Regions from separate parts of the Streptomyces sp. NPDC012825 genome, predicted to be linked through region 2. Evidence: riboswitches for the same ligand, from Rfam matches in the RefSeq annotation. Region 2 holds a riboswitch; the other holds the start of a gene.
What was found. A riboswitch is a leader RNA that binds a small molecule or an ion and turns the genes downstream of it on or off. The one in region 2 is predicted to bind S-adenosylmethionine.

Region 1 (14,969 bases), on a different contig from region 2:
GGGGTCGTCCCCGCCGAGCTGATGAGCGGTGAGCCGCGCGCCCTGCTCACCCCGTTCACCGCGCTCTTCGTCCACGGCAGCTGGCTCCACCTGCTGGGGAACATGCTCTTCCTGTACGTCTTCGGCGCGATGGCCGAGGAGCGCATGGGGCGGTTCGCGTACGCCCTCTTCTACCTGGGCACCGGCTACCTCGCCCTCGCCGGGTACGCGGCGGCGCACGCCCACAGCGAGCAGACCCTCGTCGGGGCGTCCGGGGCGATCTCCGGGGTGCTCGGGGCCTTCCTCTTCCTCTTCCCGCGCTCCCGGGTCACCAGCCTCTTCCCCTTCCTCTTCTTCCTGCCGCTGCGCTTCCCCGCCTGGATCGTGCTGATCTTCTGGTTCACGCTCCAGTGGATGGCCGCGCGGGCGGCGGGCGCGGGGCCCGGCGTCGCCTATCTGGCCCACGTGGTGGGCTTCGCGATCGGCTTCCTCTACGCCTGGGTGCGCTACCGGGGTGGGGATAGAGTGAAAGCCCCAGCCGCGGCGACCGAGGGAGAAAGCCAGCCGTGATCACCGCGATCGTGCTCATCAAGACCAGCGTGGACCGCATCCCCGAGATCGCCGAGTCGATCGCGGCGCTCGACAGCGTCAGCGAGGTCTTCTCGGTGACCGGTACGTACGACCTGATCGCCATGGTCCGGGTTCCGCGCCACGACGACCTCGCGGACGTGATCCCCGGCAGCATCAGCAAGATCCCGGGCGTCGAGGCCACGGACACGCATGTCGCGTTCCGCACGTACTCGCAGCACGACCTGGAGGCGGCCTTCGCCATCGGTCTGGAGTCCTGAGGCTCCACGCGCGGAGAACGGTGAAGGGGCCTCCCGGTCGGGAGGCCCCTTCACCCGTACGAGTGAGCGATCAGCCGCGGTCGGGGACGCAGCGGCCGTCCTCGGTGCGGTACTTCCACCGGGCGCCGTCCCGGACGAGCTCCTTCACGGCGCCGACGAACCGCTCCACGTGCTCGTCGGGCGTACCGGCGCCGAAGCTCACCCGGATGGCGTTGAGGGACCGCTCGCCGGGCGCGGTCTCGGGGGCGCCGCACTCGCCCGGGTCCTGCGGGTCGCTGCCGAGCAGGGTGCGGACCAGCGGGTGGGCGCAGAAGAGGCCGTCGCGGACGCCGATGCCGTACTCGGCGGAGAGCGCGGCGGCGAAGTGGGAGCTGTTCCAGCCCTCCACGACGAAGGAGATGACGCCGACGCGGGGGGCGTCGTCGCCGAAGAGCGAGAGGACCCGGACCTCGGGAACCTCGGCGAGGCCCTCGCGGACCTTGGCGATCAGGTGGTTCTCGCGGGCGACGAGGGCGTCGAAGCCGGCCTCGGTGAGGGCCCTGCAGGCGGAGGCGATCGAGTAGACCCCGATGACGTTCGGGGAGCCGGCCTCGTGCCGGGCCGCGGTGGTGTGCCACTCCACGTCCACACCACCGTCGGCCCGACGCGCCACCTTGCGGGAGGCGCCGCCGCCCGCGAGGTAGGGCTGGGAGTCCTGGAGCCAGTCGGCGCGGCCCGCGAGGACGCCGGAGCCGAAGGGCGCGTACAGCTTGTGCCCGGAGAAGGCGATCCAGTCCACGTCCAGGTCGGTCACGGAGACCGGGTGGTGGGGCGCGAGCTGGGCGGCGTCGACCACGATCCGGGCGCCGTGGGCGTGCGCGGCGGCGGCCAGCTCCTTCACCGGCCACAGCTCGCCGGTGACGTTGGAGGCGCCGGTGACGCAGACCAGGGCGGGGCCGTAGGGGTCGCGGTCCGCCAGCGCCCGCTCCAGGGTCTCGACGGCCTGGGCCGGGGTGCGGGGCGCGTTGAGGTAGGTGACCCGGGCGTCGCGCCACGGCAGCAGGGAGGCGTGGTGCTCGGTCTCGAAGACGAAGACCTGGCAGTCCGCGGGGACCGCGGCGGCGAGCAGGTTGAGCGAGTCGGTGGTGGAGCGGGTGAAGACGACCTGGTCGCCGGGGCGGCAGTCGAGGAACTCGGCGACGGTGGCGCGGCTGTTCTCGAAGAGGTCGGTGGAGAGCTGGGAGAGGTAGCCGGCGCCGCGGTGGACGCTGCCGTAGTAGGGGGCGTACGCGGCGACGTCGTCCCAGACCCGCTGGAGGGCGGGGGCGCTGGCCGCGTAGTCGAGCGCCGCGTAGGTCACCTCGCCGCCGGTGACGAGCGGGACGGTCACGTCCCGGCCGAGGACGGGCAGCGGGGCGGCGCAGCAGGGGTCGGCGGACTCGGTGGCGGCGGTCTCGACGGTCTCGGCGGCGGTGGCGACGGCGGTGGCGACGGCGTTCGGGCGTGCGGACATGGCGGTATCTCCCGGCGGGCGGTGCGGAATGGCTTCGGTGAATCCCGTACGCGGCCGGGGACGGCGGGGTACGGGTGAGGCCTCGGAGGACGTGGGGGTACGCGGAAGGGACCCTGATCCGAGGGTGAAGAAGGGGCGGACTCGCCCTATCGCATTCGCTTGCTCACGGAAAAAGCTCCTCGAGAGACCAGGACCCCTGGTGTTCGAGGGGTCCGCGCTTGCCGTAGACCTCGCTGCCTACGGCCTGGTCATCACCCGGGGCACCCCGCCACGGACGGAGGGTTGCCGGACAGCAAGCCGGGGCCAAAACGCTGTCACTCGTGACCTGAAGAGCATCCTGCCACAGGAGCGCCGATGCGCAAGACCCCGGTCCGCATGCTGGACCGGGGTCGTACGGCGAAAGGCCGGAACGCTACGCGTTGCTGACGGAGATCCAGCGTTCCAGGGCCCGGCGGGCGGCGCCGGAGTCGATCGCCTCGGCGGCCTCCGCCATGCCGGCGCGGATCCGCTCCGTCAGGGCGCCCTCCCCCGGCGCGAGGGCCGCGAGGGCCGCCGCCGAGTTGAGCAGGACCGCGTCCCGCACCGGGCCGGTCTCCCCCGCGAGCAGCCGGCGCGCCACGTCGGCGTTGTACGAGGCGTCCGCGCCGCGCAGCGCCTCCACGGGCACGAGGTCGACGCCGACGTCCCGGGGGTCGAAGGCCTCCTCCCGCACCGCGCCGTCCCGGACCGCCCAGACCCGCGAGGTGGCCGTGGTGGTCAGCTCGTCGAGCCCGTCGTCGCCGCGGAAGACCAGGGCGGAGGAGCCGCGCTCGGCGAGCACCCCGGCGATGATCGGGGCCATCCGGGCGTCGGCGACGCCGGTCGCCTGGGCCCGGACGCGGGCCGGGTTGGTGAGCGGGCCGAGGAAGTTGAAGGTGGTGCGGATGCCGAGCTCCTTGCGGGCCGCGGCGACGTGCCGCAGCGCCGGGTGGAACTTCACCGCGAAGCAGAAGGTGATGCCCGCCTCCTCGGCGACCTCGGCGACCCGGCGCGGGGTCAGCTCCAGGTTGACGCCGAGCTTCTCCAGGACGTCGGAGGCGCCGGAGGCGGAGGAGGCCGCGCGGTTGCCGTGCTTGACGACCTTGGCGCCGGTGCCCGCGACCACGATCGCCGACATGGTGGAGATGTTGACGGTCTTGGCGCCGTCGCCGCCGGTGCCGACGATGTCGACGGAGGGGCCGGGCACCTCGATCGTGTTGGCGTGCTCGTACATCGTCCGGACGAGGCCGGCGATCTCCTCGACGGTCTCGCCCTTGGCGCGCAGGGCGACCGCGAAGCCGGCGATCTGCGCGTCGGTGGCCTCGCCGCGCAGGATGCGGTCCATGGCCCAGGCGGTGTCCTCGGCGCTCTGGTCGCGGCCGGACAGCAGGCCGTCCAGGACGACGGGCCAGGAGCGGCCCGCCGTGGTAGGTCCTCCAGCGGGGGTCGCAGCGCTCATGGCAGCTCCTGGGCGTCGTCGCATACGGATACGGGCCCACCCTATCGACCCCCGGGGACGGCGAAGAGCCCCGTCCATCGAATGGACGGGGCTCTCACCGTGGCGACTTCTGGGGAAGTCGGGAGGTTCGGGTGATCAGTGGTGGCCGTGGCCGCTCTGGATCTCCTTGTACTCCTCGACGGTGGGCTTGGCGATCTGGCTGTCGTCGCCGTAGTAGCCCTTGTTGAGCTTGACCCGCAGCTTCTCCACGGGGCCGATCTTCCGCTCGACGCCGTTCTCGTCGACGGCCGGCGGCAGCTCGGCGGGAGCGTACTGCTCGTGCGCCGTGAGGCGGTGCAGCTCGCCCTGGCTGAGCGGCTCGTGGACCTCGACGAACTCACCGTGCGGCAGGCGCTTGATGATGCCCGACTCGCGGCCGTGCAGCACCTTGTCCCGGTCGCGGCGCTGGAGGCCGAGGCAGATCCGCTTGGTGACGATGAACGCGATGACCGGACCGAGGAAGAAGAAGATCCGCACGAACCAGGTGATCGAGTTCAGCGACAGGTGGAAGTGGGTCGCCCAGAGGTCGTTTCCACCACCCACGAGCATGATCATGTACGCGGTGATCCAGGCGACGCCGAAGGCGGTGCGCGTCGGAGCGTTGCGCGGGCGCTGCGCGATGTGGTGCTCGCGCTTGTCGCCGGTGATCCAGGACTCGATGAACGGGTAGACCGCGATCGCGGCGAGCACCGCCGGGAAGATCGCCAGCGGGATCATCACGCCCAGGACCAGCGTGTGGCCCCAGAGGTTGATCTCCCAGCCCGGCATGACGCGGATCAGGCCCTCGGCGAAGCCCATGTACCAGTCGGGCTGGGCGCCGGTGGACACCTGGTCCGGGCGGTACGGGCCGAGCGCCCAGATCGGGTTGATCGAGGCGATCGCCGCGATGATCGCGATGACGCCGAAGACCAGGAAGAAGAAGCCTCCGGCCTTCGCCATGTACACGGGCAGCAGCGGCATGCCCACGACGTTCTTGTTCGTACGGCCGGGGCCCTCGAAGTGCGTGTGCTTGTGGACGAACACCAGGATGAGGTGGGCGACCATCAGGCCCAGCATGATGCCGGGCAGCAGCAGCACGTGCGCCGAGTAGAACCGGGCGACGAAGTCGCCGCCGGGGAACTCCCCGCCGAACAGGAACATCGAGAGGTACGTGCCGATGACCGGCACGGACAGGATCGCGCCCTGCATGAAGCGGACACCGGTGCCGGAGAGCAGGTCGTCCGGGAGCGAGTAACCGGTGAAGCCGGTGAACATGCCCAGGAAGAACAGCAGGAAGCCGAACAGCCAGTTGATCTCACGCGGCTTGCGGAACGCGCCGGTGAAGAAGACGCGCATCATGTGCACGAACATGCCGGCGAGGAAGATCAGCGCCGCCCAGTGGTGGATCTGCCGGATGAGCAGACCACCGCGCACCTCGAACGAGATGTGCATGGTCGAGTTGAACGCCTCGGACATCAGCTGTCCCTGGAGCGGGACGTACGGGCCCGCGTACTCCACCTCGTTCATCGACGGGTGGAAGAACAGCGTCAGGTAGACGCCCGTCAGGATGATGATGATGAAGCTGTAGAGGCAGATCTCGCCCAGCATGAAGGACCAGTGGTCCGGGAAGATCTTCCGCATGTTGGCCTTGGCCAGCGTGTAGATCCCCAGGCGGCCGTCGGCCCAGTCGGCGACCCGCTCACCGGCGGGCGCCTTCTTCTTGGTATCCGTCACGGTGCTCATCCGCGCTCCCAGAAGGCAGGACCGACGGGCTCGTCGAAGTCGCCGAGCGCCTCCAGGAAGCCCTTGTCGTTCACGCCGATCCGCAGCTGCGGAAGCGGGTGACCGGCCGGGCCGAAGATGACGCGGGCGCCGTCGGAGAGGTCGAAGGTGGACTGGTGGCACGGGCAGAGGACGTGGTGCGTCTGCTGCTCGTACAGGGAGATCGGGCAGCCCACGTGGGTGCAGATCTTCGAGAACGCGACGATGCCCTCGTGCGACCACTCGAGCTCGCGCTTGTCCTTGATGTCCTCCGGCTGGATCCGGACGATCATCAGGGCGGCCTTGGCGATCTCGGTCTGGAAGTCGTGGTCGTGCTCCGAGAGGCCCTCGGGCATCGCGAAGGTCAGCGAACCGACCGCGACGTCCTCGGGACGCAGCGGCTCGTGCGTGTTCATGTTGATGAGCTGAAGACCCTTGGCCCACATCGTGGTCCGGAGCTTCTTCTCGGGCAGCGGGCCCATGTCGCGCAGCAGGACGATGCCGGAGAGCGGTACGAGCGACAGCGCGCCGAACATCGTGTTGCGGATGAGCTTGCGGCGGCCCATGCCGGACTCGGCGGCACCGGCCGCGAAGTCCGCCATGACCTTCGCCTTGACCTCGGGCGACGCCTCGATCGGGTGACGCTCGTCGGCGACCTCGACGTCGGACATCAGGGTGCGGGCCCAGTGGACCGCGCCCGCGCCGATGAAGAAGAGGGCCGCGCCGAGGGTCAGACCCAGGGCGAAGTTGAGCGCGGACACCCGGCCGAAGGGCCAGATGTACACGATCTTGTCGACCGGGAAGATCACGTACGAGGCGATGAAGCCGACGGTGGCCAGCATCGACAGCGTGAACATGAAGGCGACCGCGCGCTCGGACCGACGGGCGGCCCGCTCGTCGATGTCCTGGATGCGGGGCTTGTGGGGCGGGAGGCCCGGGTCGGCGAACGGGTCGTCGGCGACCTTCACCGCGCCGTGCGCGGTGTCCTGCCCTGCCGGCAGGTTCTCTTCTGGAATCTCTTGGCTACTCATGACTTCTTGGCCTTAGCGGTGTGGGCCGCGACCCAGATGGCAACTGCGATCAGCGTGCCCAGGCCGAAGATCCAGCCGAACAGACCCTCGCTGACGGGGCCGAGGCCACCGAGCGAGAGACCGCCCGGGCTGTCGGCCTTCTCGCCGTTGACCGCCTGGACGTACGCGATGATGTCCTTCTTCTCCTTCTCCGGCATGGTCGTGTCCGGGAAGGAGGGCATGTTCTGCGGGCCGGTCTGCATGGCCTCGTAGAGGTGCTTCGGGCTCACGCCTTCGAGGCTCGGGGCGTACTTGCCGTGGGTCAGCGCGCCACCCTCACCGGTGAAGTTGTGGCACTGGGCACAGTTGGTGCGGAACAGCTCGCCACCCTTGGCGGCGTCGGCGCCCGCGGGGTCGTACTGCTTCTCGGTCGGCGTGATCGGGCCGGCGCCGAGGGAGGCCACGTACGCGGCGAGCCGGTCGATCTCGGCCTGCGAGTAGATGTTCTTCTTCTTCGGGACCTGGGCGCCCGGCTGCTGGGCCGGCATGCGGCCCGTGGCGACCTGGAAGTCCACGGCGGCCGAACCGACGCCGACGAGGGACGGGCCGTCAGAGGTGCCCTGACCGCCGGTTCCGTGGCAGCTGGCGCAGCCGACGGAGTAGAGCTTCTTCCCCTCCTCGATGGCGAGGGACTGGGCGGTCTCGTCGGCCTTCGCCGTGCCCGCGGGCGCGAACGCGGCGTACAGGCCCCCCGTGGCCGCCAGCGCGAGAAGTAGGACGACGACCGCCGCCAGCGGATGGCGTCGTCGTGCGGAGAGCTTTTTCACGGATTACCCCGGTGTCAGGATCTTCTGCGTCGGTGCTTGCTGGATGTCTCGGTCCGCCGTGTCGGCGGAACCGATTACTTGATCATGTAGATCGTGGCGAAGAGGCCGATCCAGACGACATCGACGAAGTGCCAGTAGTAGGACACGACGATGGCGGCGGTTGCCTGCTCGTGGGTGAACCTCTTGGCGGCGTACGTCCGGCCCAGGACCAGCAGGAAGGCGATGAGACCGCCCGTCACGTGCAGGCCGTGGAAGCCGGTGGTCAGGTAGAACACGGAGCCGTAGGGCCCGGACGAGAGCGACATGCCCGCGTCCTTGACCAGCTCGGTGTACTCGAAGACCTGGCCGCCGATGAAGATCGAACCCATCACGAACGTGATGATGAACCACGTCCGGAGCTTCTTCACGTCGCCCCGCTCCGCGGCGAACACGCCGAGCTGACAGGTGAGGGAGGAGAGCACCAGGATCGTGGTGTTGGTCGCCGAGAACGGGAAGGCCAGATGTTCTGCCTGGGCCTTCCAGTAATCGGCACCCGTCACCGATCGCAGGGTGAAGTACATCGCGAAGAGGGCCGCGAAGAACATCAGCTCGGAGCTCAACCAGATGATGGTTCCGACGCTGGTGAGGTTCGGTCGATTGACCGACGGGTGCGCGTGCCCTGTTTCTACTGTCGTTACTGTCGCCACGACCGACATTATGTCGGTCGCTTATCCCGCCCTCACTCCGGGGGGTGCCGTTCGGAGTGTCAGGGGGGTGTGTCCAGCCCGAACGGCCCAGCGCGGAGCCCCCGGGAGACCCTTCGAACAGGTGTTGAACGGGTGTTGACGGGCAGTGGACCGGAGTAGCATCCGCCGCGTCGGACGACGACCTTCCCACGGACTTCCCCACGGAGGAACGATGCAGTCGAGTGCCACGGTCCTGGTCTACAGCGACGACGCGAACACGCGCGCGCAGGTGCGTCTGGCGGCCGGACGCAGGCCCGCGGCCGACGTTCCCCCGGTCGAGTTCGTGGAGTGCGCCACCCTTCCCGCGGTCCTCGCGCGCCTGGACGAGGGCGGGATCGACGTCTGCGTCCTGGACGGCGAGGCCGCGCCGGCGGGCGGCATGGGGGTCTGCCGGCAGATCAAGGACGAGGTCTTCCGCTGCCCGCCGGTGCTGCTGCTCATCGGACGCCCGCAGGACGCCTGGCTGGCCACCTGGAGCCGCGCGGACGCCGCGGTCACCCTTCCGGTGGAACCGGTCGAGTTCGCGGCGTCCCTGGCCTCCCTGCTGCGCTCGCGCCTCTCGCTCGACGCGTAAGCGGGACACTCGCTAGAGGGAGGGCCGCAGGCGGGCCTGTTCGGTGGAGACCACCGGTTCACCGGCGGTCTCCGTCAGGGCGCTGCCCTCGCGCCACTTCTCCCAGGACAGGTTCCAGTCGCCGAAGCCGTTGCCGAAGCCCTCCATCGTGTCGCCGTCGCTGTTGACGGTCTGCACGAGGTCGCCGGCGCGGACGGTCTTGAAGAACCAGGCCGCGTTCTCCATCGACATGCCGACGCAGCCGTGGCTGACGTTCGCCACGCCCTGGGAACCGACGGACCAGGGCGCGGCGTGCACGTACTCGCCGCTCCAGGTCACCCGGGTGGCGTAGTACACGGGCAGGTCGTACGACTCGGAGCTGCCCTCCGCGATGCCCACGGTGGTGCCCCGCATCCGGACGTAGTACTCCTTGCCGAGCACCACCTTGACCCCGTTGCGGGTGTCGAAGCCGGGCTTGCCGGTGGTCACCGGAATGGTGTTGATCACTTCTCCGTTGCGCTTCACCGTCATCCGGTGCGTCCCGGCGTCCGCGACGGCCTCGATCCGGTCGCCGATGGTGAGCTCCAGCGGCTCGGACGCGCCGCCGTAGAGCTTGTCGCCGACCTTGATGCCGTCCAGATTGCCGCTGACCGTGACGCGCGCGCCGGCGGGCCAGTACTCCTTCGGGCGGAAGTGCAGCTTCTTGTCGTCCACCCAGTACCAGGCGCCCTCGACGGCGGGGGTGGAGCGGACCTTGAGGGCCCGCTCGACGATCGCGCGGGAGGCCCGGTCCTTCACGGGGAGGCTGAGGTCGGCGGTGACCGGCTGTCCGACGCCGTACGTGCCCGCCTCCGGGCCGAAGGTCGCGGTCAGGGCCCGCTTCGCCGGGGCCGTCTCGAACGTGAACGTACGGGCGCCGGGGGCGCCGTCCCCGTTCTCCGTGGCCACCCGGACCGTGTAGCGGGCGCCGGCCACCAGGGTGGCCGTGGAGCGCCAGCGCCGTCCGTCCGCGGTGAGCTCGCCCGCCAGGTGGCGCCCTGAGGCGTCGACGGCGGTGACGTCGGTGATCCGGCCCTCGTCGCCCTTGGCGGTGATCTCCAGGGGCTTCTCGGGGTCCGCCTTGACCCCGCCGGCGGGGGCGCTGACGGCGAGCTGGTCCGCCGCGTCGTACGCCTTCACCTTCGACGGGCGGTCGTCCGCTCCGGAGCACGCGGCGCTGCCCGCGGTGACGGTCACGGCCAACAGGGTGCAGCTCAGAACAGTCCGAATGCGCGGCGTGTCGTTCATGACCTCACCGTAAGAACAACACTCGGAGGGGGCGCGCCGAGTGCGGCAAAAGAGGGGCCCGGGCACTTCGGTGACGAAGTGCCCGGGCCCCTCGGTGTGCTCCGGTGCGGAGCGGGGTACCGCTACTGGTTCTGGTTCTCGCCGCGGTAGAACTCGAAGACCCAGCCGAACAGGCCGACGAGGATCAGCGGGGCGGAGAAGTAAAGGATCCACCAGCCCATCGCGACGCCGAGGAAGGCGAGCGCGCCGCCGATGCCGAGCGAGAGCGGCTGCCAGCTGTGCGGGGCGAAGAAGCCCAGCTCACCGGCCTCGTCCGCGACGTCGGCCTCCTTGTCGTCCTGGGCCATGGCGTCGACGCGCTTGGCCGTGAAGGCCAGGTAGTAGCCGATCATGATGGCCAGGCCGAAGGCCAGGAAGAGCGCCGTCGTGCCGACCGGCTCCTTGGACCAGACGCCGTACAGGATCGCCATGGCGAGGATGAAGACGCTCAGCCAGATGAACATCTTGCCCTGGATCTTCACTTGCCGGCCTCCTTGCTGCCCGTGAGGGCCTCGGCCTCGTGCGGCTTGTTCTCGAGCTGGTCGAGAGCGGCGATCTCAGGGTGGTGCAGGTCGAACGCCGGCGATTCCGAGCGGATCCGCGGCAGGGTGAGGAAGTTGTGCCGCGGCGGCGGGCAGGACGTCGCCCATTCGAGCGAACGGCCGTAGCCCCACGGGTCGTCGACCTCGATCTTCTTGCCGTACTTGGCGGTCTTCCAGACGTTGTAGAAGAACGGCAGGATCGACAGGCCGAGCAGGAAGGAGGAGATCGTCGAGATCGTGTTCAGGGCGGTGAAGCCGTCGGCGTTCAGGTAGTCCGCGTAACGACGCGGCATGCCCTCGGCACCGAGCCAGTGCTGCACCAGGAAGGTGCCGTGGAAGCCGATGAACAGCGTCCAGAACGTCATCTTGCCGAGCCGCTCGTCCAGCATCTTGCCGGTGAACTTCGGCCACCAGAAGTGGAAGCCGGCGAACATCGCGAAGACGACGGTGCCGAAGACCACGTAGTGGAAGTGCGCCACGACGAAGTACGAGTCGGAGACGTGGAAGTCCATCGGCGGCGAGGCCAGGATGACACCGGTCAGACCACCGAAGGTGAAGGTGATCAGGAAGCCGATCGTCCACAGCATCGGTGTCTCGAAGGACAGCGAGCCCTTCCACATCGTTCCGATCCAGTTGAAGAACTTCACGCCGGTCGGTACGGCGATGAGGAACGTCATGAAGGAGAAGAACGGGAGGAGCACGCCGCCGGTGACGTACATGTGGTGGGCCCACACGGTCACGGACAGACCGGCGATCGCGATCGTCGCGGCCACCAGGCCGATGTAGCCGAACATCGGCTTGCGGCTGAAGACCGGGATGATCTCGGAGACGATGCCGAAGAACGGCAGGGCGATGATGTACACCTCTGGGTGTCCGAAGAACCAGAAGAGGTGTTGCCAGAGCAGGGCTCCGCCGTTGGCCGCGTCGAAGACGTGGGCACCGAACTTGCGGTCCGCCTCCAGGGCGAACAGCGCGGCCGCCAGGACCGGGAAGGCGAGCAGGACCAGGACACCGGTCAGCAGCACGTTCCAGGTGAAGATCGGCATGCGGAACATCGTCATGCCCGGAGCGCGCATGCAGATGATCGTGGTGATGAAGTTGACCGAGCCGAGGATCGTGCCGAAGCCGGAGAAGGCCAGACCCATGATCCACATGTCGGCGCCGACGCCCGGCGAGCGGACGGCGTCCGACAGCGGGGAGTAGGCGAACCAGCCGAAGTCGGCCGCACCCTGCGGGGTGAGGAAGCCGGCCACCGCGATGATCGAGCCGAAGAGGTACAGCCAGTAGGCGAACATGTTCAGCCGCGGGAACGCCACGTCGGGCGCGCCGATCTGCAGCGGCATGATCCAGTTGGCGAATCCGGCGAACAGCGGCGTCGCGAACATCAGCAGCATGATCGTGCCGTGCATCGTGAACGCCTGGTTGAACTGCTCGTTCGACATGATCTGCGTACCCGGACGGGCCAGCTCGGCGCGCATGAAGAGCGCCATCAGGCCGCCGATGCAGAAGAAGGCGAACGACGTGACCAGGTACATCGTCCCGATCGTCTTGTGGTCGGTGGTGGTCAGCCACTTCACCACGACATTGCCGGGCTGCTTGCGACGCGGCGGAACCTCGTTCTCGTAAGGCTCCTCAGCCTCAGCCGCACCCCGGGGTTCGTTGAGGATACTCACAGTACCTTCTTCTCCGCGTTCCTGGCCGGTTCCGTCTGCTCGATGCCAGACGGGATGTAGCCGGTCTGCCCCTTCTCGGCCAGCTCCTTCAGGTGCTGCTGGTAGCGCTCCGGGGAGACCACCTTGACGTTGAAGAGCATCCGGGAATGGTCCACACCGCACAGCTCGGCGCACTTGCCGAGGAAGGTGCCCTCCTTGGTCGGGGTGACCTCGAAGGCGTTCGGGTGACCCGGGATGACGTCCTGCTTCATGAGGAAGGGGACCACCCAGAAGGAGTGGATGACGTCGCGGGAGGTCAGGACGAACCGGACCTTCTCACCCAGGGGCAACCAAAGGGTCGGGCCCGGGTTGCCGGTCTGGGGGTTCCGGTCACCCGGGATGCCGGCGTCGTAGACGCCGCCCGCGTTGTCCGGGAACTGGACCTTGTACCGTTCCGGCACGCTTTCCAGGTTCTTGTCCGTCTTGGCGTCGCCCTTCACGCCGGGCACGTTCTCGATGTAGTTGAAGCCCCAGCTCCACTGGTAGCCGACCACGTTGACCGTGTGGGTGGGCTTGCTGGAGAGCTTGAGGAGCTCGGACTCGTCGCGCGCGGTGAAGTAGAAGAGCACCGAGACGATGATGAGGGGGGTGACCGTGTACAGCGCCTCGATGGGCATGTTGTAACGGGTCTGCGGAGGTACCTCGACCTTGGTGCGGGTGCGCCGGTGGAAGATGACCGACCACAGGATCAGTCCCCACACCAGCACACCGGTGACGAGGGCGGCCGCCCACGAACCCTGCCAGAGGGAGAGGATCCGGGGAGCCTCCTCCGTGACGGGGGTGGGCATACCAAGGCGGGGGAAGTCTTCCCAGTTGTACGAGCAGCCGGTGGCTGTCGTCAGGATCAGGCCCGCAGTCAGCACCTGCGGCAGCTTCCGCCGCATCGGGCGCCGCGACGAGCGGTCGGAGCCGTTGGGACTCACGTAGCGCCTTCCCGAGAGTCTCGGCCCGCGTTGGTCGGCCACGGCCGTCCGTCTCGCTGGTCGGTCGCCGCCCCGTGCCGCGGGCAGGGGTTTGGATGTTTATGCGGACCAAACCCTACTGGACGCTATTTGGGGTCGCGCGGGGAGGGTGCCCAACGCGCCGTCCGACTCCCCGAAGGGGTGGAGTCCGGGGTTCCGGAGGGGGGTCCGGCGCACCCGTCCAGTGGCCTGACGGCGGACCGGACGGGTGTTCTGACGAGGGCTCACGGGGGTCCGCGAGGAGAAAGGGGGGGGGAGCGGGGCGGGAGGCCGGAGAAAAGCCGGGCGGGCGGGGGCGGGCCGGGGTGGGCGGGGCGGGTGGTCCCGGCGCGTTCTACCGTGGGCGGATGCCGTACTTCGACGCCGCGTCCGCCGCCCCGCTGCACCCCGTCGCCCGTCAGGCGCTGCTCGCCTCCCTGGACGAGGGCTGGGCCGATCCGGCCCGGCTCTACCGGGAGGGGCGGCGGGCCCGGCTGCTGCTCGACGCGGCGCGGGAGGCCGCGGCGGAGGCGGTGGGCTGCCGCCCCGACGAGCTCGTGTTCACTCCTTCGGGGACGCGCGCGGTTCACGCGGGGGTCTCCGGCGCGCTCGCGGGCCGCCGGCGCGCCGGGAACCGGCTCGTGGTGTCGGCGGTCGAGCACTCCTCCGTCCTGCACGCGGCCGAGACGCACGCGGCGGCGGGCGGGACCGTGACCGAGGTGCCGGTGGACCGGTCGGGGGCGGTGGACGCGGCGGTCTTCGCGGCGGCCCTCGACACGGGGACGGCCCTGGCGTGCCTCCAGTCGGCCAACCACGAGGTGGGGACCGGGCAGCCGGTGGCCGAGGTGGCCGAGGCCTGCCGGGGGCTCGGCGTGCCGCTGCTCGTGGACGCGGCCCAGTCGCTCGGCTGGGGTCCGGTGGAGGGCGGCTGGTCGCTGCTCACGGCGAGCGCGCACAAGTGGGGCGGTCCGGCGGGGGTGGGGCTGCTCGCCGTGCGGAAGGGGGTGCGGTTCGCCCCGCAAGGGCCCTCGGACGAGCGGGAGTCGGGCCGGGCGCCGGGCTTCGAGAACCTGCCGGCGATCGTGGCGGCGGCGGCCTCGCTGCGGGCGGTCCGGGCGGAGGCCGCGGCCGAGGGGGCGCGCCTGCGGGCCCTGGTGGACCGGATCCGGGCGCGGGTGCCGGAGCTGGTGCCGGACGTGGAGGTGGTGGGCGACCCGGTGCGCCGGCTCCCCCACCTCGTCACCTTCTCCTGTCTCTATGTCGACGGGGAGACGCTGCTGCACGAGCTGGACCGGGAGGGTTTCTCCGTTTCGTCCGGTTCGTCGTGTACGAGTTCCACGCTGACGCCCAGCCACGTGCTGCGTGCGATGGGGGTGCTGAGCGAGGGGAACGTCCGGGTGTCCCTGCCGGCCGGCACCGCGGCGGAGGACGTGGACCGCTTCCTCGACGTGCTGCCGGGGGTGGTGGCGGGGGTGCGGGAGCGGCTCGGCGTCCCGGCCGCCCCGGCCGCGGCCCCGGCGGCCGGCCCCGGCTCCCTGGTCGTGGACGCGCTGGGACGGCGCTGCCCGATCCCGGTGATCGAGCTGGCGAAGGTGATCGGCGACGTGCCGGTGGGCGGCACGGTGACGGTCCTCGCGGACGACGAGGCGGCGCGCCTGGACATCCCGGCGTGGTGCGAGATGCGGGGCCAGGAGTACGTGGGCGAGGGGGACCCGCCGGAGGGCGGCCGGGCGTACGTGGTGCGGCGGGTGTCCTGAC
Region 2 (14,969 bases):
GCATGCCCTCGGTGAGCTCCAGCTCCAGACCGAAGGTCTGGGACTCCTCGACGGTGATGACGCCTTCCTTGCCGACCTTGTCCATCGCCTCGGCGATGAGCTCGCCGATCTGGGTGTCGGCGGCGGAGATGGAGGCCGTGGAGGCGATCTGCTCCTTGGTCTCGACATCCTTCGCCTGCTCGAGCAGGGCGCCGGAGACGGCCTCGACGGCCTTCTCGATGCCGCGCTTGAGGGCCATCGGGTTGGCACCGGCGGCGACGTTGCGGAGGCCCTCGCGGACGAGCGCCTGGGCGAGGACGGTGGCGGTGGTCGTGCCGTCGCCGGCGACGTCGTCCGTCTTCTTGGCGACTTCCTTGACCAGCTCGGCGCCGATCTTCTCGTACGGGTCCTCGAGCTCGATCTCCTTGGCGATGGAGACACCATCGTTGGTGATCGTGGGGGCGCCCCACTTCTTCTCGAGGACGACGTTGCGGCCCTTGGGGCCGAGGGTGACCTTGACGGCGTCAGCGAGCTGGTTCATGCCGCGCTCGAGACCGCGCCGGGCCTCCTCGTCGAACGCGATGATCTTGGCCATGTGAAGTGGTCCTCCCGGACATGGGGTGGATAACGCTCCAGGACCGCGCCGACGCCCGCGACGGACGGCCTCCGCAGCTCCGCGTGGTTCCTTGCCCCACCCGGCCGGCGGCCTCGTCTGCCCGATCCTCGTAGCACTCTCACCTTCCGAGTGCTAACGCCAATGATTAGCACTCGCCCTAGGAGAGTGCAAGCGACTCTCGGGTTTCGGGAAGGGGAGGCAGGGATCCGGGGAGGTCCGGGAACGCGCGAGGGGCCCGCGTCCCCTGGGGGATGCGGGCCCCTCGACGGCGTTGCGTCGTCGGCCGATCGCGCCGCGCTCAGACGGCGAGCTTGACCATGTCCGCCTGCGGACCCTTCTGGCCCTGCGAGATCTCGAACTCGACTCGCTGTCCTTCTTCGAGGCTGCGGTAGCCATCCATCTGGATCGCGCTGTAGTGGACGAAAACATCCGCACCACCGTCGACCGCGATGAAGCCGTAGCCCTTCTCCGCGTTGAACCACTTGACGGTGCCCTGAGCCATGCCTAACTCCCCTGTTACTGGCCCTTGCGCGGGGCCGCACTTCACGAACCCCGGGTCAGACCCTGCGCCGGAGCGCGTCGACCGCGGCTGAATGTATCTGCCCAACTGCCCTCTGCAACAGGTCATCCGGACGGGAATTCTGGGCGGCCCGGAAAGGGGAATTGGGGAGGTTTCCCCGAATCACGGGGCAAGTCGGGCCCGGCAAAACGCGCAGAAGGTACAGAAGGCGCGTGCACTTTGGCTGCTTCTTGTCAGGTCGGGGCGCGTTCTCATATGCACCCGGCATGAGCAGCGGAGGGGACTTCCCCAACTCTACCGCGCTCAACCATGCAGAATTGCCCCTTCCGCTTGTGGACGCGGAAGGGGCAATTCAAGAAAGACGGGACAACGGGAACCGCTCGGCGTGCGCGACTCGGCGGACGCGGCTCGGCGGACGCGGCTCAGCAGCCGCCGGCGACCGCCGGGATGATCGAGACGCCCGAGCCGGCCGGGGTGGCCGTCTCCAGACCCTGCTCGAAGCGCACGTCGTCGTCGTTCACGTAGACGTTGACGAAGCGGCGCAGCTTGCCCTGGTCGTCCAGGACGCGGGCGGCGATGCCCGTGTGGTTCTTCTCCAGGTCCTCGATGACCTCGGCGAGGGTCGCGCCCTCGGCCCGGACCTCGGCCTGACCGCCGGTGTAGGTGCGGAGGATGGTGGGGATGCGGACGTTCACGGCCATGCTTCTCAACCTTTCGGGGGACCTGAGGAGTTCAGTGCGCCAGGCCGGCGTCGCGGAACGCTTCCAGGCTCGGGCGGATGGTGGCGGTCTCCCGGGAGGTGTCGGCCACCGCGTCCAGGGTCTTGAGCCCGTCGCCGGTGTTGATGACGACGGTGGTGAGCTCCGGGTCGATCAGACCGTTCTCCACCAGCTTGCGCGCGACGCCGACGGTCACGCCGCCCGCCGTCTCGGCGAAGATCCCCTCGGTGCGCGCGAGCAGCTTGATCGCGTCCACGACCTGCTCGTCGTTCACGTCCTCCACGGCGCCGCCGGTGCGGCGGGCGATGTCGAGGACGTACGGGCCGTCGGCCGGGTTGCCGATGGCGAGCGACTTGGCGATCGTGTTCGGCTTCTGGGGCCGCACGACGTCGTGCCCCTCCTTGAAGGCCACCGACACCGGGGAGCAGCCCTCGGCCTGGGCGCCGAAGATCTTGTACGGCCTGTCCTCGACGAGGCCCAGCTTGATGAGCTCCTGGATGCCCTTGTCGATCTTGGTGAGCTGGGAGCCGGAGGCGATCGGGATGACGAGCTGGTCCGGGATCGTCCAGCCGAGCTGCTCGCAGATCTCGTACGCGAGCGTCTTGGAGCCCTCGCCGTAGTACGGGCGCAGGTTGACGTTCACGAAGCCCCAGCCCTCGCCGAGCGGGTCGCCGATGAGCTCCGAGCAGAAGCGGTTGACGTCGTCGTAGTTGCCCTCGATGGCGACGAGGTCACCGCCGTAGACACCGGCCATGACGACCTTGCCGTCCTCCAGGTCGTGCGGGATGAACACGCAGGAGCGGAAGCCGGCGCGGGCGGCGGCGGCGCCGACGGCGCCGGCCAGGTTGCCCGTGGAGGAGCAGGAGAGGGTGGTGAAGCCGAAGGCGCGGGCGGCCTCGATGGCCTGGGCGACGACCCGGTCCTTGAAGGAGTGGGTCGGGTTCCCGGAGTCGTCCTTGACGAAGAGCTTGCCGGGGGCGACGCCGAGCTCGCGGGCGAGGTTGTCGGCCTTGACGAGCGGGGTCCAGCCGGGGTTCAGGTTCGGCTTCTCGGCGACGTCGGCCGGGACGGGCAGGAGGGGGGCGTAGCGCCAGATGCTGGCGGGGCCGGCCTCGATCCGCTTCCGCAGCTCCTCGGGGTCGCCGACGGGCAGGTCGTACGCGACTTCGAGCGGTCCGAAACACAGCTCGCAGGCGAAGATCGGACCGAGGGCGAAGACCTCGCCGCATTCGCGACAGGAGAGTCCGGAAGCGGAACCGAGGTCGACGGCGGTGGCGGGTGCGACGGTCTGTACAGCCATGGAGGGGAGGCCCTTTCTCCTCATCTTTCTCAATGACGAATTTTTCGCCTTGAGACGGATTTGGCACCTTCCCTAGCCGGGGGCCTCGGTGGATCACGAGACGAACCGACTGGAGGGTTGCCGGGGCTTCAACGGGCCGTTTCCCTCTGCCCCTCTGGATGAGCGGTATTCGATTGTGGAAACGCCGGGACTTTCGTTCCCGTGCTCCGGCGCGGTCGCCACCCCGACGTGCGGGGGGTCGCTGCGTTGTTCAAGACTGTAACCGAAGGCCCGGGCGCTTGGACGGCCCGTCCGAACCGCGAGATGGAGATCACGTGCTGGAAGAGGTGGAGCGCTGGCTGTCCCGGCGGTCCTGGTCCGTGGCGGACCGGCCGCTGGAGCGGATCCTCGCCGCCAAGCGCTCGACGACGGTCAGCGTGGTGCTGCCGGCGCTGAACGAGGAGGCGACCGTCGGGGACATCGTGGGCGTGATCCGCCGCGAGCTGATGTCGGAGGCGGTGCCGCTGGTCGACGAGCTGGTGGTGCTCGACTCGGGCTCCACGGACCGCACGGCGGAGGTCGCGGCGGCGGCCGGGGCGCGGGTGGTCGCGCGGGACGACGTCCTCCCCCGGATACCGGCCGTGCCCGGCAAGGGCGAGGTCCTGTGGCGGTCGCTGATGGTGACCGGCGGGGACGTGGTGTGCTTCGTGGACGCGGACCTGCGGGACTTCTCCGCGGACTTCGTGACGGGGATCGTGGGCCCGCTCCTGACCGACCCCGAGGTGCACCTCGTGAAGGCGATGTACGACCGGCCGCTGGGCGACGCCCCCGGTCAGGGCGGCCGGGTGACGGAGCTGATGGCGCGCCCGGTCCTCAACCTCCACTGGCCGCGGCTGGCGGGCTTCGTGCAGCCGCTCGGCGGCGAGTACGCGGCCCGCCGCTCGCTCCTGGAGCGGCTGCCCTTCCCGGTCGGTTACGGGGTGGAGCTGGGGCTCCTCGTGGACGCGCTGCACACGGTGGGCCTGGACGGGCTGGCGCAGGTGGACGTGGGGGTCCGCAAGCACCGGCACCAGGACGGTCACGCTCTCGGCCGCATGGCGGCCACGATCTACCGGACGGCGCAGCTGAGGCTGTCGCGGGGACACCTGGTGCGGCCGTGGCTGACGCAGTTCGAGCGGGGGGAGGAGGGCTTCGAGCCCCGCACGTACCCGGTGGACACGGAGGAGCGGCCTCCGATGGTGGAGATCGCGGAGTACGCGCGCCGCCGCGTGGCGTAACGCGACCATACGACCCGATTTACATACATTCGGCTTCCATGGGTTCCATGGACTTCGGACGACGCAGGTGCAGGGGCAGAGGTAGGGGCAGGGGCAGGGGCAGGACGCCGGCGGTGACGGCGGCGGTCCTGACGGCGGTCACGTGGGCGCCCGCGACGGCGGCCGCCGCTCCGGCGCCACCGGCCCCCGTCCACGCCTCCCCGGCACCGGGCGCGCCGGGGAGGGCGGTCACCCCGCCCGGGTCCCGGGGCGGCGAGGAACGGCTCTGGCTGCTCGGCGGCCTGGTGACGGCGCTCGCGGCGACGGGCCTGGTGGCGAGGGCGGCCCTGCGCGACCACCCCGACCTCTGAACCCCTCCGGGCCCCACCGAGCCTCTCCGCGCCCTCCCCGCCGACCCTCCGCTGACCCTCCGTGGCCGGAACCCCCTCGTCTTGTATACGTACGTTTGAGCGTTTACGGGACGGGCTAGGTTCGCCACATGGCTACTGTGCTCGTGGCATCCAACCGTGGACCCGTCTCCTACGTGCTCGGCGAGGACGGCTCGCTCGACACCCGCAGGGGCGGCGGCGGTCTGGTCTCCGGCCTGAGCGCCGTCTCCTCGCAGGACAGCGTGTGGGTGTGCGCGGCCCTCGGCGAGGGCGACCGGGAGGCGGTCCGGCGCGGGGTCGGGGAGCCCGGCGTGCGGATGCTGGACATCGATCCCGACGTGTACGCGGACGCGTACAACGGCATCGCGAACTCGGTGCTGTGGTTCCTCCACCACCACCTGTACGACGTCCCGCGCGAGCCGGTGTACGACGCGGAGTTCCGGCGCCGCTGGGAGTCGTACCGCGCCTACAACCGCGCCTTCGCGGAGGCGCTGGCCGGGGCGGCGGACGAGGGGGCGGCGGTCCTGGTGCAGGACTACCACCTGGCCCTGGTCCCCGGACAGCTCCGCGAGCTCCGCCCCGACCTGCGGATCGCGCACTTCACCCACACCCCGTGGGCGTCCCCGGAGTACCTGCGGATGCTGCCGGACGACATCCGCGAGGAGCTGCTGTGGGGCATGCTCGGCGCGGACGAGCTGGGCTTCCACACGACGGCCTGGGCCGAGGCCTTCGCGGCCGGCGCGGACGTGGAGGGCACCGGGACGCGCGTCTCGGTGTACCCGCTCGGCGTCGACGCCGAGGAGCTGCGGGCGCTGGCGTACCGGCCGGCGGTGGACGAGCGGCTCGCGGAGCTGCGGGCGGAGGTCGGCGACCGGAAGACCATCGTCCGCGTGGACCGCACCGAGCTGTCGAAGAACATCCTGCGCGGCCTGCTGGCCTACCGCGAACTCCTGACCGCCCACCCGGAGTGGCGCGGCCGGGTGGTCCACCTGGCCTCGGCGTACCCCTCGCGCCAGGACCTGGAGGTCTACCGCTCGTACACGACCGCGGTCGGGACCCTGGCGGAGGAGATCAACGCCGAGTTCGGCACGGAGGACTGGACGCCGGTCCTGGTCTCGGTGAAGGACGACTTCACCCGCTCCCTCGCGGCCTACCGCCTCGCGGACGTGGCCCTGGTGAACCCGGTCCGCGACGGCATGAACCTGGTCGCCAAGGAGATACCGGTGGTCTCGGAGGCGGGCTGCGCCCTGGTCCTCTCCCGGGAGGCGGGCGCGTACGAGGAACTGCGCGAGGACGCCCTCACGGTGAACCCCTTCGACGTCTCGGAGACCGCCGAGGCCCTCCACACGGCCCTCACGATGCCCCCGCCCGAACGCGCCGACCGCACCAAGCGCCTGGCGACGGCCTCCACGGCCCTGCCCCCGCAGCGCTGGTTCCTGAACCAGCTGGAGGCCCTGAGGGGAGCCCCGTAGGGGTATGGAGAGGCCGGATCAAAGCGGGGGGCCGGTGGCCTCGGAGACCGCTTTCGCCAGGCCCGGCGCGAAGGCGTCCACGTGCTCCCGGAGACACCCCACCCCGATCTGGAACGGCTCCTGGGCGAAGTAGGCGGAGTCGACCAGGCAGAGGGTGAACACCGCGCGGTATCCACCGTCCGGCAGGGCGACGAGATCGACGATCCTCCTCATCGGCTGCCCGACGGCGGAAGCCGGCGCGTCCCGTCCATGAGGTCCCCTCCGGAAGTCCCGGAGAGGTGATGGGCGGGGGCCCGCCGCCCCCTCCCCCACTCCGCCAGCGGTTCGAGGGCGTCGTTGAGGCGGACGCCGGAATCGGTGAGTGTGTACTCGACGCGGGGCGGGACCTCGTCGTAGGAGACGCGGTCCACGATGCCGTCCGCCTCCATCTCGCGCAGGTGCGAGGCGAGGACCTTCTCGGTGATGCCCGGGACGAGGCGGCGCAGCTCCCCGAAGCGGCGGTACGGCTGCTCGTGGAGCGCCCAGAGGAGGAGCACCTTCCACTTGCCGCCGATGACCTCCATGGCGGTGTCGATCCCGCAGACGTGCCCGTCCGGCGTGCCCGGCCTGTTCGGCGTCGCCATGTCCCCGCCCCTCCGACCTGCTCGCTTCCCCCGGGGTAACCACCCACTCCGAAGTGCGTACTTGATGGCCCCCGGACCCTGGAACCAGCCTAACGGCCATGACACGAAGCACTGTGGGGAAAACCCCCGTCACCCTGCTCGGCCTCGGCACCATGGGCACCGCCCTGGCCCGCGCCTGGCTCGCCGCCGACCACCCGCTCACCGTCTGGAACCGCACCCCGGCCCGCGCCGAGGCGCTCGCCGCCGAAGGGGCGGAGGCCGCCGGGAGCGCGGCCGGGGCCGTCACCGCGAGCCCCCTCGTCCTCGTCTGCCTCCTCGACGACGCCTCCGTGGGCGCCGCCCTGGACGGCGTCGACCTGGCCGGGAAGGACCTGGTCAACCTGACCACGACGACACCCGCCGAGGCCCGGTCCCGCGCCGCGTGGGCCGAGGAGCGCGGCGCCCGCTACCTGGACGGCGGGATCATGGCCGTCCCGCCGATGATCGGCGTCTCCGGGGCCGGCGGCTACGTCTTCTACAGCGGCTCGCGGGAACTGTTCGAGCGGCACCGGGACACGCTCGCCGTCCCGGCCGGCACCACCTACGTCGGCGAGGACCCGGGCTTCGCGGCCCTCCATGACGTGGCCCTGCTCAGCGCCATGTACGGCATGTTCGCCGGGGCCGCGCACGCCTTCGCCCTGATCCGCCGGGAGGACGTCGACCCGGTCGCGTTCGCCCCGCTGCTGCGGGACTGGATCACGGCGATGGCCGGCCCGTCGGTCGAACAGACCGCCCGGCAGCTCGCGAGCGGCGACTACACCGACGGCGTCGTCTCCCGCCTCGCCATGCAGGTGGCGGGCACCCCGACCTTCCTCCGCACGGCCGACCAGCAGGGCGTCAGCCCGGAGCTGCTCACCCCCTACTTCACCCTGATGCGACGACGCCTGGACCTGGGCGGCGGGAAGGAGGACCTGACGGGCGTGATCGACCTGCTGGCACGGGAGGGCTGACGGGGCTCCGGCACGACGGGCCCTCCCGGACCGCCTCAACCATCCGTCCCCGGAGTCTCCGGTGCTCACCGCGATGATCCGGCCGATCGGGTCCGACGACTGACGGGGTCGGAACCCGCGCGTCGCCGCCATTCCGCCTCCGCCCGCCGAGGAGTACGGGCGACCACCGGAAATTCCTGGTGGCCCGCGTGCGCGGCCGGTACCGTCCGCCTGATCATCCGCATCGTTCAGGGACAGGTCCCCTGCGCACAGGCCCTCCGCGCGCTTCCGCCGTTCTCGGTCTGGTGACCGCTCTCGTGCTGGGCGCCGCCGACTGCGCGGCGGAGCCGTCCGCGCCGGCTTCCCCGGCGGCGGGGGCGGCCACGACGGCGACCCCGGCTCCGGAAGAGGCCGTACGGAGGCTGACCCCCGAGCAGTTGGTCGCGGCCGCGCTGACCGCCGAGGCGGTCTCCGGCTCGTACGCCAATCCCGTCTCCGTCCTGGAGCGCGGGGACGACGACCCCGAGGTCGAGCCCCCGTCCGAGCCCGCCTGCGTCCCCTCCCTCGACGCCCTCGGCGCCCGGAGCGCCCCCGGCGCGGCCGGGCAGACGTTCAACTGGAAGGGCGACGTCTACGGCGGCGAGACCGTGCTCGCCTCGTACGAGGGGACCGGCGCGCAGGAGGCGTTCGCGGCCGTGGGCGAGGGCCTGAAGACCTGCCGGTACTACGAGCAGGGCCGAGCCGGGCTCTACAAGGGCGCGGTCACCCTCGGCGCCGCCCCCGGCGTCGGGGACGAGTCCGCGCGGTTCGAGATCAGCGCCCCCTCCGAGGCGGGCCCGCACGTGACCGAGTACACCGTGGTCCGGGTGGGGAACACCGTGGCGGCCTTCAGCAAGCTGTCGGTCGCCGGCCACACCGTACGGTCGTTCCCGGACGGGCTGATCGCGAAGCAGGCCGACCGGCTCCGGCAGGCGCAGAACTGAACCCGGGCGGACCCGCCCCCTACACCGCCTCCGCCAGCGCCGTCAGGAAGTCCACCACCCCCGCCGGGCCCGGGACCGCGAGGTCGGCGCGGTCGGAGAGTTCCGGGACCTCGACGGAGCCGCTGCAGACCAGGAGGCCGGGGGTGCCGTCGGAGCGGAGCTTCTCGACGGCGGCGAAGGCGGGCAGGTCGCCCAGGTCGTCGCCCGCGTAGAGCACGGACCCGGCGCCCGTCTCCCGTACGTACGCGGTGAGCGCCACGCCCTTGTCCACGCCCGGGGGCCGCAGCTCCAGGACCATCCGGCCGGGCTCCAGGACGAGCCCGTGCCCGGCGGCCAGGTCGGCGAGGGGGGCCTTGAGCGCCTCGAAGGCGCCTTCCGGGTCGGTGGCCCTGCGGGTGTGGACCGCGACCGCGCGGCCCTTCTCCTCGATCCAGACGCCCTGCCAGGCCCCGGCCCGGTCGAGGAAGCCGGGCAGCTCGGCGCGGACGGCGGCCACGCCCGGGTGGACGGGGGCCGCCCGCACGGTGCCGGTCGCCGCGTCCCAGCGCTCGGCGCCGTAGTGGCCGAGGACGACGAGGTGCTCCAGGCCGGGGACGCCGGCGAAGCCGCCGTGGCGGACGGCGACCCCGGCGGGCCGGCCCGTCACGACGGCCACGGAGGCGACCCGGGGGGCGAGCGCCGCGAGGGCGGCCACCGCGCCGGGGTGGGCGCGGGCCGACTCGGGGTCGGGCACGATGTCGGCTAGGGTGCCGTCGAAGTCGAGGGCGACGACGGTCTCCTGCGGCCGCGCGAGGATCGCGGCCAGACCGTCACGGCCGGCGGACGTGGTCGGGTGCGGAAGGCTGTTGACCATGCTTCCGACCCTACCCAGGCGGGGCCTCCCCTACCTCCTGCGCTGGCGCTCCTCGCGGATCCGGCGCAGCCGGTTGACGGTCACCGGGTCGTGGGCCAGGGCCCGCGGGTCGTCGAGGAGCGCGTTGAGGAGCTGGTAGTACCGGGTCGGGGAGAGGCCGAGCCGCTCGCGGACGGCCCGCTCCTTGGCGCCGGGGCCGGGCCAGGAGCGGCGCTCGACGGCGAGGAGGGCCCGCTCCTGCTCGGTGAGCCCGGCAGGTCCCCCGCTGCCCCCCTCGTGCGTCGCTTCCGGCTCTTCGGTCATAAGACCAACCTATTACTCGGCGGCCTCGGCCGCCGTCGCCACTCGGCCGATCGAGCCCAGGACCTCGGCCGGGCGCCCGTCCGGGGTGACGGCCTTGCCGATGTTCTGCTTGATGTTCTCGCTGACCTTGGCCCACGAGGTCTTGCCGACCGGCGGGAGCTGCGCGTCGGGGAGGACCTTGAGGAAGACGTGCAGGTTGGCGTGCTCGGGGTCGGTCTCCATGCGGGTGGAGGCGCTGACGGTGACCGGCAGCAGGTCGTTGTCCCCGGCGAACTTCAGGACGTTCTCGTCGGAGAAGGCGAAGTTGAGGAAGTCGCCGATCTCCTTGCGGTGGCCGTTCTGCTTGAAGCCCATGATCCAGTCGGCGACGCCCATGAAGGACCGGGACGGGCCCTCGACGCCGGGGAGGGGGACCTGCCCGACCTCGACGCCCTTCTTCGCGGCCTCCTTGAGGAGCGAGGGGTGGCCGTTGAGCATGCCGACCTCGCCGTCGGCGAAGGCGGCGAAGGCGGCCTTGCGGTTGAGCTTGCCGGGGGCGACGGGGCCGGTGAGGTCCTTGCCGACGAGGTTCTTGCGCAGCCAGTCGAAGGTGCGCACGTTGGCCTCGGAGTCGACCGCGTAGTGGTCGGTGGCGTCGGTCCAGCCGCCTTCGCCCGCGAGCAGCCACATCATGGCCTCGGCCTGGGCCTCCTCGGGGCCGAGCGGCAGCGCGAAGGGGGTGCGGACGCCCTTCTTCTTGAGCTTCTCCGCAGCCTCGGCCAGCTCGTCCCAGGTGGTGGGCGGCTCGGCGCCGGCCTTCTCGAAGAGGTCCTTGTTGTAGAAGAGGGAGCGCGTGGAGGCGACGAAGGGCAGGCCGTACTGGGTGCGCTTGTGCTCGCCGGCGGTGGCGAGCGGGGCGAGGAAGTTGGCCTGCACGGGTATGGAGAGCAGCTCGTCGGCGGCGTAGAGCTGGTCGGCGGTCGCGTAGTCGGCGTAGGCGCCGATCTGGGCGATGTCGGGCGCCTCGCCGGCCTCGACCATCTCGGCGACCTTGCGGTCGACGTCGTCCCAGGACTCGACCTGGACCCGGACCTTGATCCCGGGGTGCTTCGCCTCGAAGGCGGCGGCGAGATCGGTCCAGTACTTCTTGGAGGAGTCGCCGCCGGTGAGGTCGTACTCGGCGGCGACCAGCTTCAGGGTCACGTCGCCGGAGTCGCCGCCCAGGGAGCCGCAGCCGGAGACCGTGGCGGTCAGTCCGAGGGCCGCGACGGCCGCGGTCAGTCCAAGAAATCGTCGCCGCTCCACGGCTTCATCCACCTTTTGCTCGTCGTTGAGCTGCACTGAGCTGCACGTTTGCTCTTGTCAGGGCCGCAAGTCTGCCTCGTACCCGGCGTGAGGTCTACACCACTCGGGTATCACTTCCGCAACACCCTTTCCGAAATGCCGCGGATCGGGCGGGGCGCGGAGGCCCGGCGCGCCCCGGGAACGAAGGGGACGGACCGGTAATCGAATTTGTATCCGTACGCAACAATCCTCGGCAGTGGACTAGACCTTTTGCCCCGTGGCGGCCAGACTATTCCCCGTGAAACACGTCATCGCCCTGGATGTGGGCGGCACCGGCATGAAGGCCGCCCTCGTCGGGGCGGACGGCACCCTGCTGCACGAGGCCCGCCGCGCCACCGGGCGCGACCGGGGCCCCGAGGCCGTGGTGGAGACGATCCTCGGCTTCGCGGAGGACCTCCGCCTCCTCGGCCAGGAGCGGTACGGAGAGCCCGCCGCGGCCGCCGGAGTCGCCGTCCCCGGAATCGTCGACGCCGACGACGGCATCGCCGTCTACGCCGCCAACCTCGGCTGGCGCGACGTTCCCATGCGCGAACTCCTCAGCCTCCGCCTCGACGGCATCCCCGTCGCCCTCGGCCACGACGTGCGCACCGGCGGCCTCGCCGAGGGACGCATCGGCGCGGGCCACGGCGCCGACCGCTTCCTCTTCGTGCCCCTCGGCACCGGCATCGCCGGCGCCATCGGCATCGGCGACCGCATCGAGGCCGGCGCCCACGGCTACGCCGGCGAGATCGGCCACATCGTCGTCCGCCCCGGCGGCACCGCCTGCGGCTGCGGCCAGCGCGGCTGCCTGGAGCGGTACGCCTCCGCCTCCGCCGTCTCCCTCGCCTGGGCCGAGGCCGGCGGCGACCCGGAGGCGGACGCCGCCGACTGCGCCAAGGCCGTCGAGTCCGGCGACCCCACGGCCGTACGGATCTGGCAGGACGCCGTCGACGCCCTCGCGGACGGTCTGGTCACCGCGCTCACCCTCCTCGACCCCCGCACGCTCATCATCGGTGGCGGACTCGCCGAAGCCGGGGAAACCTTGTTCACACCACTACGGGCCGCGGTGGAGGAGCGAGTCACGTTCCAGAAGCTGCCCGCCATCGTCCCGGCGGCCCTCGGGGACACCGCCGGCTGCCTGGGCGCGGGCCTGCTCGCCTGGGACCTGCTCGCCGCCCAGCGCCCCACCGACTCGGAGGTTTCCGCCTGATGGCCGATCACAAGGTTCTCGTCGGCGCACACGTCGTGCTGCCCACCGGGATCGTCGAGAACGGGCGCGTGATCGTCGACGGCGAGCGCATCGTCGGCAGCGCGCCGGAGGGCGCCGAGACCATCGACCTGACCGGCCACTGGCTGGTCCCCGGCTTCGTCGACACGCACAACCACGGCGGCGGCGGCGCGTCCTTCACCTCCGGCACCGCCGAGGAGGTCCTCCAGGGCGTCCGCACCCACCGCCTGCACGGCACCACCACCACCGCCGCCTCCCTCGTCACCGGCGACATGGACTTCCTCACCGCGCGGGCCGGCCTCCTCTCCGAGCTGGCCGAGCAGGGCGAGATCGCCGGCATCCACTTCGAGGGCCCGTTCATCTCCCCCTGCCGCAAGGGCGCCCACGACGAGACGCTGCTGCGCTACCCGGACCCGGCCGAGGTCCGCAAGCTGGTCGACGCCGCGCGCGGCCGGGCCACGATGGTCACCCTCGCCACCGAGCTGCCCGGCGGCCTGGACTCCGTACACATGCTCGCCGAGCACGGCGTGACCGCCGCCATCGGCCACACCGACGCCACGTACGAGCAGACCGTCGCCGCCATCGACGCGGGCGCCACCGTCGCCACCCACCTCTACAACGCGATGCCCGCCCTCGGGCACCGCGCGCCCGGCCCGATCGCGGCCCTCCTGGAGGACGAGCGGGTCACCGTCGAGCTCATCAACGACGGCACCCACCTGCACCCCGCCGCCCTGGAGCTGGCCTTCCGCCACGCCGGGCCCGGGCGCGTCGCCCTCATCACCGACGCCATGGACGCCGCCGGCTTCGGCGACGGCCGCTACATGCTCGGCACGCTGGAGGTCGAGGTCAAGGACAGCGTCGCGCGGCTCGTCGAGGGCGGCTCCATCGCCGGCTCCACCCTCACCCTGGACCGCGCCTTCAAGCGCTCCGTCACCGTCGACGGCCTGCCCGTCGAGTCGGTCGTCCGGGCCATCTCCGCCAACCCGGCCCGCCTCCTCGGCGTGTACGACCGCGTCGGTTCCCTGGAGCCCGGCAAGGACGCCGACATCGTCGTCCTCGACGCCGACCTCACCCTGCGGGGCGTCATGCGCAAGGGCGCCTGGATCGTCGAACCGGCGATCGCCGCGGCCGTCTGATCAGGGGCCGTGCGGAAGGGCGGCAGGCCGGGGTCTGGGCCTGCCGCCCTTCCTTTGGCATGATCAGGGGCCGTCGGAACACACGTTCCAGAGGTCTTCACGGGGAGTACGGGGGTGGGCAGGTGATCGTCACGGTCACCCTCAACACGGCGCTGGACCTGACCTACCGGGTCCCCGCCCTCACCCCGCACGCCTCCCACCGGGTCACCCAGGTGATCGAGCGCCCCGGCGGCAAGGGGCTCAACGTGGCCCGGGTCCTCGCCGCCCTCGGGTACGAGACCGTCGCCACCGGCTTCGCGGGCGGCGCCACCGGGGCCGTCCTCCGGGACCGGCTCGCGGCGACCCCGGTCCGGGACGAGCTGGTCGGGACGGCCGGGGCCACCCGCCGCACCGTCGCGGTCGTCGACGCCGCCACCGGCGACACCACCCAGCTCAACGAACCCGGCCCGACCGTCACCGCCGCCGAGTGGGAGACCTTCCGCGCCCGCTTCGCCGCGCTCCTCGACGGCGCCGCCGCCGTCGCCCTCTGCGGCAGCCTCCCGCCGGGCATCCACGTCGGCGCGTACGCGGAACTCGTCCGGCTGGCCCGCTCCGCCGCCGTGCCCGTCCTGCTCGACACCAGCGGCGAGCCCCTGCGGCGGGGCATCGCCGCCCGCCCCGACCTGGTCAAGCCCAACGCGGAGGAGCTCGCCCAGCTCACCGGCGCCCGCGAACCCCGCCGGGCCACCCTCGACGCGCGCCGCCGGGGCGCCCACGCGGTGGTCTCCTCGCTCGGCCCCGAGGGCCTGCTCGCCGCCACCCCCGAGGGCCTGTGGCGCGCGGCCCCGCCGGCCCCCGTCCGGGGCAACCCCACGGGCGCGGGCGACTCGGCCGTCGCCGGCCTGCTCTCCGGCCTGGTCGACGACACCCCCTGGCCGGACCGCCTCACCCGAGCGGTCGCCCTCTCGGCGGCGACGGTCCTCTCCCCGGTGGCGGGGGAGTTCGACGCGGGGGCGTACGAGGAGCTGCTGGGGCGGGTGAAGGTCACGGAGGACTCGGCCGCTCCGTGACCTCCCGCACCGGGGTCACTTCTCCGGTGTGACTTCCAGCCAGTCGAGCAGCACGTCGCACTGGTTGCCCTGCTCGCAGGAGATCTTGATCTCGTTCTCGCCCTCCTGGAGGGTGACCGGCGCCCAGGTGGTCTGCCAGTTCTTCTCCAGGTTCGGGTCCGAGGAGTGGACGAAGTTCTTCAGGCCGATCGGCAGGGTGTTCGGCTTGCCGTTGACCGTCAGGGTGGCGTTGGCGTCGACGGCCGGGATGGCGTAGCGCACGGTGAGGCGGTACGCGCCCCCCGTCGGCATCTT

Region 1: it holds a riboswitch for S-adenosylmethionine, as region 2 does, so the genes downstream of both, ACFY7E_RS17195 (aminotransferase class V-fold PLP-dependent enzyme) here and thrC (threonine synthase) in region 2, are expected to answer to the same signal.

What each region holds. Positions count from the first base shown of each region.
Region 1 covers NZ_JBIBBZ010000006.1:361,605-376,573, forward strand. The annotation lists gene ACFY7E_RS17185 (rhomboid family intramembrane serine protease) at 1-549, shown strand, start outside; gene ACFY7E_RS17190 (Lrp/AsnC family transcriptional regulator) at 546-827, shown strand; gene ACFY7E_RS17195 (aminotransferase class V-fold PLP-dependent enzyme) at 898-2,319, opposite strand; SAM riboswitch class IV at 2,529-2,645, opposite strand; gene trpD (anthranilate phosphoribosyltransferase) at 2,732-3,796, opposite strand; gene ACFY7E_RS17205 (cytochrome bc complex cytochrome b subunit) at 3,932-5,557, opposite strand; gene ACFY7E_RS17210 (Rieske 2Fe-2S domain-containing protein) at 5,554-6,606, opposite strand; gene ACFY7E_RS17215 (c-type cytochrome) at 6,603-7,412, opposite strand; gene ACFY7E_RS17220 (heme-copper oxidase subunit III) at 7,487-8,107, opposite strand; gene ACFY7E_RS17225 (hypothetical protein) at 8,310-8,711, shown strand; gene ACFY7E_RS17230 (Ig-like domain-containing protein) at 8,724-9,977, opposite strand; gene ACFY7E_RS17235 (cytochrome c oxidase subunit 4) at 10,100-10,498, opposite strand; gene ctaD (cytochrome c oxidase subunit I) at 10,495-12,231, opposite strand; gene coxB (cytochrome c oxidase subunit II) at 12,228-13,193, opposite strand; gene ACFY7E_RS17250 (cysteine desulfurase/sulfurtransferase TusA family protein) at 13,580-14,968, shown strand.
Region 2 covers NZ_JBIBBZ010000001.1:100,003-114,971, reverse strand. The annotation lists gene groL (chaperonin GroEL) at 1-574, opposite strand, end outside; gene ACFY7E_RS00615 (cold-shock protein) at 894-1,097, opposite strand; gene ACFY7E_RS00610 (MoaD/ThiS family protein) at 1,538-1,816, opposite strand; gene thrC (threonine synthase) at 1,848-3,134, opposite strand; SAM riboswitch class I at 3,152-3,299, opposite strand; gene ACFY7E_RS00600 (glucosyl-3-phosphoglycerate synthase) at 3,449-4,390, shown strand; gene ACFY7E_RS00595 (hypothetical protein) at 4,504-4,740, shown strand; gene ACFY7E_RS00590 (trehalose-6-phosphate synthase) at 4,869-6,230, shown strand; gene ACFY7E_RS00585 (hypothetical protein) at 6,249-6,443, opposite strand; gene ACFY7E_RS00580 (winged helix-turn-helix transcriptional regulator) at 6,440-6,853, opposite strand; gene ACFY7E_RS00575 (NAD(P)-dependent oxidoreductase) at 6,952-7,842, shown strand; gene ACFY7E_RS00570 (hypothetical protein) at 8,127-8,804, shown strand; gene otsB (trehalose-phosphatase) at 8,824-9,657, opposite strand; gene ACFY7E_RS00560 (DUF3263 domain-containing protein) at 9,688-9,960, opposite strand; gene ACFY7E_RS00555 (ABC transporter substrate-binding protein) at 9,973-11,256, opposite strand; gene ACFY7E_RS00550 (ROK family protein) at 11,522-12,472, shown strand; gene nagA (N-acetylglucosamine-6-phosphate deacetylase) at 12,472-13,626, shown strand; gene ACFY7E_RS00540 (1-phosphofructokinase family hexose kinase) at 13,749-14,675, shown strand; gene ACFY7E_RS00535 (CBM35 domain-containing protein) at 14,691-14,969, opposite strand, start outside.